2 regions of the Silvimonas iriomotensis genome follow, and region 2 is predicted to be linked to the other one. Evidence: riboswitches for the same ligand, from Rfam matches in the RefSeq annotation. Region 2 holds a riboswitch; the other holds the start of a gene.

Region 1 (3,407 bases), on a different contig from region 2:
TGCGGGCCGCCGCCGCAGATGAAAGACGACGGCGAGAGCAAGGACCAGTCTGCGCATCATGGTCATCGCGGCCCGCCGCCCGATGGCCCGCCACCGGAAGGTGGCCCCAATGGCAAGGATGGCAACGGCAAACATCGCCCGCCGTCCAGAGATGCGTCTGGCACCGCGCCGGCGCCGCAAGGATGCGGTATGCAGTGAGAGTTGCATGCCACATGTCAGGAGTAGTCTTTCCTGGGGATTGGTGTCACAGCCCGACACCCTTGAGGCCGTCAGCCCAAAGCTGACGGCCTTTTTTATGGCCGCTCAGGCTGCCATGACATCGCGCAGGGCACGCATGCCGATCAGCTTGAAACCGCGTTCCTCAATGGCGCGGCCAAAGGCATCGCTGCCCAGCAACACGCGATCAGCCACGCGCGTGGCGACGTCTGGTGCCAGCGTGCGCAACTCCGGGGTGTCGTCGGCCGGGTGCCCGATCATGACGTGAACGCCCGGGCCGCGGCTATCGAGCCAGTCGCAGGCAAAGGCCAGCCGTTCTGCCTGCGCCAGCTGGCGGTTGAAAGGCAGGCCGACCATGCTGGTCAGCAGCAGCGCTTTGCCGGCCGCGGCGGCCTGGCTGAACTGGCTGGCAACGGCGTCGCCTTCTTCACGCGGGATCACGCACATCTCGGCCACGGTCGCACCGTCGACCTCCGGAATCAGCGGCGGCACGCCGGTTTGTTCGGCCAGCTCCAGATAGATGGGCATCAGCGCCGGGTGGTACAGCGTGAGCATATGGCTGTCCACATGGGTGATATCCACGCCGAAATGGCGGGCGCGGGCAATCTGCGCGGCCAGTTCCTGGCGCACGGCGGCCGGGTCCCCACGCAAATGGGTGGGGCGGGCCAGATTGTGGAAATAACCTTGTTCATCCACAAGGCCGCTGGCCGGATCATGCGTTGTCAGCGGTGCCCAGCGATAGCGCTGGCGTTCTGCATTGAGCGTCAGGTGCACGCCCAGGTCGGCCTTGTGTCCCAGTTTGCCGGCCACTTCTGCGGCATACGGAAACCAGCTGCACGGCACCATGGTCGAGGCCGAACTCAACAGGCCGGTATTGACCAGCGACTCCCACGCGGACACGGTGGCCTCGCACATGCCGACATCATCGGCATGGGTGATCAGAAGGCGATCGCTGGCGCTGAAACCCAGCCGTTCCTGCAAGGTACTCATGGTGACTCCACGGGGTTGGACACAATGAAAGCCAGTATAGGGCGGGGTGTGGACCCCGTGCCCAAAGCCCGCAATATCGGCAAACCGGGTTTGATAGCGTGAATGGTTACGTTTCACTGTGTTGTCAATGTCATATGATTGAGTCATTGATCAACCGCAAAAGCTTCATCTCACTCATCATGAAAACACTGCGCAATATCATCGCTATTGTTCTGATTGCTTCCTCGCTGGGGGGCTGTGTCACCACCGCCGTACTGACTGGCGGCGGCGATAACCGCAGTGAGCAGATCAGCCAGCAAATCGGCATCTGAAGCCGGCTAAAACCCCGCATTGACATGGCATAAAGCGCTGTCTACATTGCCCATCAGCCAATCAATGCCGGGCAGGAGAGACCACCAATGTGGCGCCGAAGGGGTATCGCCCTGAAAACTCTCAGGCAAAAGAACTGCACGGCAATCTGGCACTCTGGAGAGTGAGCCTGCAGGCTCCGCCGAAGAAGCAAGGCCGCGCGCGGCCGTAATCTCTCAGGCACCAAGGACAGAGGGGGCAACACACGGCTGGCGCCGGGTGCCCCTTTTGCTTGCCGGTGCCCCTGTTGTCAGCCCCTCGATACCCGTCCGGTGCAGCGCGCCGGCCATGCAGGGCAGGGCTCATGGCAATCAGCGTTTTTGATCTCTTCAAAGTGGGCATCGGCCCATCCAGCTCCCACACCGTTGGCCCCATGCGGGCGGCGCGCCAGTTTGCGCAACGACTGGCGCGAGACGGCCATTTGCCGCAACTGGCTAGCCTCAAGGCTGAGCTGTACGGCTCTTTGGGGGCAACCGGCAAAGGCCACGGTTCAGACATCGCCGTGATCCTGGGTCTGTGTGGTGACGAGCCTGATACGGTCGAGGTTGATACCGTGGCGGCGCGCGTTGCTGCCATTCGGCAGGCCCGGCAACTTCATGTACTGGGCCAGCAACTGATTGCCTTTCGTGAGCCGGAACACCTGACCCTGCACAAGCGCAAAGCGCTGCCGTATCACCCCAACGGGATGATTTTTGAGGCCTTCGACGCGGCAGGCAACAGTCTTTCACGGCGGGCGTATTTTTCAGTGGGTGGCGGTTTTATTGTGGATGAAGCGGCCATTGCCGCCGGTTTTACCCCGCCTGATGCCACCCGGTTGCGCCACCCGTTTACTTCTGCCGCCCAGTTGCTGGCGCTGTGTGCGGCCGAGGGCAAGACCATCAGCCAGATCATGCTGGAAAACGAACTGGCCTGGCGTGACGAAGCCAGCATCCGCAAGGGTTTGCTGGAGATCTGGCTGGTGATGCAAGCCTGTGTGAAACGCGGTTGCGAACGGGAAGGCATTTTGCCCGGCGGCATGAAAGTCAAACGCCGCGCGGGCGAGCTTTATCGCAAACTGGCCGCCGCGCCGGAAGCCGGGCTGACAGATCCGTTGACGGTGATGGACTGGGTCAACCTGTATGCGCTGGCGGTCAACGAAGAAAACGCCGCCGGGGGCCGGGTGGTGACAGCGCCCACCAATGGCGCGGCCGGGATTATCCCGGCAGTGTTGCACTACTACACGCGTTTTGTGCCGGGGGCGACGGAGGAAGGCGTCATCCGCTTCATGCTCACGGCCGGGGCGATCGGCATTCTGTTCAAGCTCAACGCCTCGATCTCCGGCGCGGAAGTCGGGTGCCAGGGCGAAGTGGGCTCGGCCTGTTCAATGGCGGCGGGCGCGCTGGCAGAGGTACTGGGTGGCACGCCGCAGCAAGTAGAAAACGCCGCCGAGATCGGCATGGAACACAATCTGGGGCTGACCTGTGATCCGGTTGGCGGCCTTGTGCAAGTGCCGTGTATCGAGCGCAACGCCATGGCCTCGATCAAGGCCATTAACGCCGCGCGGATGGCCCTGCGCGGGGACGGTAGCCATTTTATTTCGCTGGACCGGGTAATCCGCACCATGCGCGACACCGGCCGCGATATGCACACCCGCTACAAAGAGACCGCCCGCGGCGGCCTGGCGATCGAGATTGTCGAGGTGCCGGTGAATATCGTGGAATGCTAGTTACCGTTACTTCGGCAGGGTAGCCAGGGTTGGCGCCTGGCTACAGCAGCGTGCGGTAGCCTTCGGCAATCACGGTGATCGCAAAATACCCGAACAACACGGCAGAGAACGCGTTGCAGTACAAAGCCAGCTTGTGTCCGATCAAATG
Region 2 (3,407 bases):
GCGCCCTTGCGCGATCTCGGCCTGATATGGCGTATACGCGGTGTACCAGCCGGGGTTCTCCAGCACGTTGCGCAAAATGACATTGGGCAGCCGTGTGGGGAAGTAACCCAGGCCAATATACGATTTGTTGACGCGGTTCTTGCCGGCAATCTCTTTCAGGCGGATCAGCGCCTCGGTTTCAGAGAGGGCATCGGGCAGCGCCAGCTTCTGGTTGAAGCGGATACCGGCAGGCACGGTCTGGTCGACCAGTTCAGCCTTTGATTTCAGGCCGAGCGTTGCCAGCATGGCGGCGGCATCGGTGGTATCAATGCCGATATGGCGATCGATAAAATCGCCGTGGTGAAACAGTTCAGAGAGCGTCATCGTGCGTTCCATCGCCGCTCACCGCAAGGCACTGCGGCAACAGTGCGTCAGGGTGAGCGGCCATTTTCAGTCAAGCTGTGAGTCGGGCAAGTGCAAGCGGTACTGCCGGTGATATCCGCGGCGGATCAGGACCAGTCCACCACGTATCCACCGATTTCAAGGGCGTAGCGCGCGTTCGCAGATTGAACACCGCCGGTAGTTCAATCTGCGATCACACAGCAGCCCGGATTACGCGCCCAGTTCGCGGGCGTAGTCTTCAGCGCTGAGCATCGAATCCAGATCAGCCACGTTGGCCGGCTTCAGGCGGAAGAACCAGCCATCGGCGTACGGCTCGGTATTGGCGATTTCCGGCGCGCTTTCCAGCTCGGTGTTGATGGCGACGATTTCGCCGGCGATCGGGGCGTATACATCAGACGCCGCCTTGACCGACTCCACCACGCCAGCTTGTTCATCCTTGGCCAGCGTTGCGCCCACCTTGGGCAGCTCTACAAACACCAGGTCGCCCAGCAACTCTTGCGCGTGATGGGTAATGCCTACGGTCACGGTGCCGTCGGCTTCCAGACGCATCCACTCGTGGCTGGCGGCGTATTTCAGTTCTGCAGGGATATCCAGCATGTTGGTTCTCTCTCTCAAAGTTCGGTAAATGGAGCCCCCACTCGCCAGTGGCGAGGCACTCCCGCCGGCGGGCGGGCGTGGGGAGGGTGCAATTCAATAAAACGAAGCGGCGATGCACCGCTTTTGCCGGCATAAAGGCGGGCTTTGCCCGCCGCCAGCAGTGTTTAAATCTTTACTCGTATTGCCGCTTGCCGTTGCGCACAAAGGGCAGCTTGACCACGCGCACAGGCGTGAGTGTGCCACGCAGATCGACCTCTGCGGAGCTGTCAGTGCTTGCCGGTACGCGGGCAATGGCAATGGAATGCTTGAGCGTGGGGGAAAACGTGCCGCTGGTAATCACGCCATCACCATGCGGGGTGACCACGCGCATGCCTTCGCGCAATACGCCGCGGTCGGTCAGCACAAGGCCAACTTGCTTCATGGCAACGCCTGCGTTTTTCTCGGCTTCCAGCGCAGCCCGGCCGATGAAATCACGTTCTGCCGGCTGCCAGGCAATGGTCCAGCCCATGCCGGCCTGCAGCGGGCTGATGGTTTCATCCATATCGTGGCCGTACAGATTCATGCCGGCTTCCAGCCGCAAGGTATCGCGCGCGCCAAGGCCGATCGGGGCGACGCCGCCTTTGATCAGTTCAGCAAAGAACACCGGTGCATCCGTGGCGGGCAGCATGATTTCAAGGCCGTCTTCGCCGGTATAGCCGGTGCGGGCCACAAACCACTCGCCACCGGTTTGCGAACCCATGGGCAAACCCTGGAACACCTTGAGAGCACGAATCGCCTCGGCCCATTGCGGCATGATGGCGCAGACTTTCTCGATGGCATTAGGGCCTTGAATGGCCAGCATGGCCAGATCGTCGCGCACATTGAGTTGCACATCACGACCGGCACTGGTCCGGGTCAGCCAGGCCAGATCTTTCTCACGCGTGCCGGCGTTGACCACCATGCGATAGCCGGTTTCAGACAGATAGACGATCAGATCGTCGATGACCGTGCCCTGTTCCGTCAGCATGCCCGAGTACAGCGCCTTGCCGACAAACCCCAGCCTGGCGACGTCGTTGGCCAGAATGTGCTGCAACCAGGCCTTGGCATCGCCACCCGCGATATCGAGCACGACCATGTGCGAGACATCAAACACCCCGGCATCGGCGCGTACGGCTTCGTGTTCCTTGAGTTGGGAGCCGTAATGGATCGGCATGGACCAGCCAGCGAAATCAACCATTTTCGCGCCGGCATCGACGTGGGACTGGTACAGCGGTGTTTGCTTGAGGGCGTGCGTCATCGGGCATTTCCAGGTGCGTGGATTACAAGTACGGCGTACTTGCGGGTACCACACCCCTCTGTCCCGGCACCTGAGATTTTCAGGCTGGCGTCGTTGTGCGACGCAGCCCTTAGCCCCTTCGGTGTGTGCCTTGTGCGGCACAGCTCTCCAGAGTTTTTCGTACTCGAGCCCCGGGTTGGAACCGTGCTCTGTACTCAAAGGTCACGCAGTCCTTTTGCCTGAGCGATTGCGGGTGCGCTTGCGCCTTCGGCGGTCTTCCCGTTGCGGGTAAGACGCTCTCCTGCATGACGGCGCGATTATGCGGATGGGGTGGGGAGTTGGCAACTGCCGTTCGTGCAACTGCCACTAGACAGCCACACCGCGGAAAACCCCTCACCAGTTCTTGCTCATTGAGACGCAATGGGGGTTGAGCCTCAAAATCAACATGGATTTGATTATTTTTGACAACAGCCTGTCGCCTTAAGAAAATTCCCCACGTTTCTTTATGTATCCAGGAAATATCCGGGCTCGTCCGGATTTAAAAAAATAATCAATCCAATGTTTGAAAGGGGTAGGTGATATTTATGCGTTTGTATCCAAAAAGCGTGGCCACTGGTCTGTTGACGGTCATTGCCCTGACGGGCTGTGCCACTGCCAACGTCAAAGACGTGCAGGCCAATCGTGACGGCTATTCGAAAGACCATTTCAACACTTCAACCGTTGGGTCCGGGATCGCGGCCAGTCTGAAAGCACTGCCGGCCCCGGCCACAGCGTATAACCACATCGAGATTGGCTTTGACGGCATCTCGCACGGTACTGATACCGCCGACAAGCCTTATCACTTCACTCAGTACCTGACACACGATGAGAACGGGATGTGGCGAGTGGTTGCCCGGTTCTCGCGCAATGACGTCGAATACATGCAACGTTATGTGCTCACTTACCTGAACGTAGTGCAGGCTCGCTGGCAAGAAGTGGTACTGGAACGAGCCAACGCGTCCTTGATTCGTGAGGTCAAACACATCACCAAAATTGACGGTGGTCTGGCCAATCCGCAACCGGGTGGCGAATATGTCATTGATGTCACGACCGGGAATGAACCGCAGATCGTGAACTTCATCCAGTCCAAATCCATTTGCAAAGCCACGGGTACAGACTTTGAAGCCAGTACGCT

What was found. Region 2 has a riboswitch for glycine ahead of gcvT (glycine cleavage system aminomethyltransferase GcvT). Riboswitches for the same ligand answer to the same signal wherever they lie in the genome.
Region 1: linked by a shared signal. The riboswitch ahead of IEX57_RS07140 (L-serine ammonia-lyase) and the one ahead of gcvT (glycine cleavage system aminomethyltransferase GcvT) in region 2 are both predicted to bind glycine.

What each region holds. Positions count from the first base shown of each region.
Region 1 covers NZ_BMLX01000002.1:128,389-131,795, reverse strand. The annotation lists gene IEX57_RS07155 (hypothetical protein) at 1-198, shown strand, start outside; gene IEX57_RS07150 (ChbG/HpnK family deacetylase) at 304-1,206, opposite strand; gene IEX57_RS07145 (hypothetical protein) at 1,353-1,517, shown strand; glycine riboswitch at 1,580-1,664, shown strand; gene IEX57_RS07140 (L-serine ammonia-lyase) at 1,859-3,259, shown strand; gene IEX57_RS07135 (LysE family translocator) at 3,300-3,407, opposite strand, start outside.
Region 2 covers NZ_BMLX01000004.1:187,209-190,615, reverse strand. The annotation lists gene gcvP (aminomethyl-transferring glycine dehydrogenase) at 1-363, opposite strand, end outside; gene gcvH (glycine cleavage system protein GcvH) at 592-978, opposite strand; gene gcvT (glycine cleavage system aminomethyltransferase GcvT) at 1,151-2,254, opposite strand; glycine riboswitch at 2,303-2,415, opposite strand; glycine riboswitch at 2,451-2,547, opposite strand; gene IEX57_RS15385 (hypothetical protein) at 2,818-3,407, shown strand, end outside.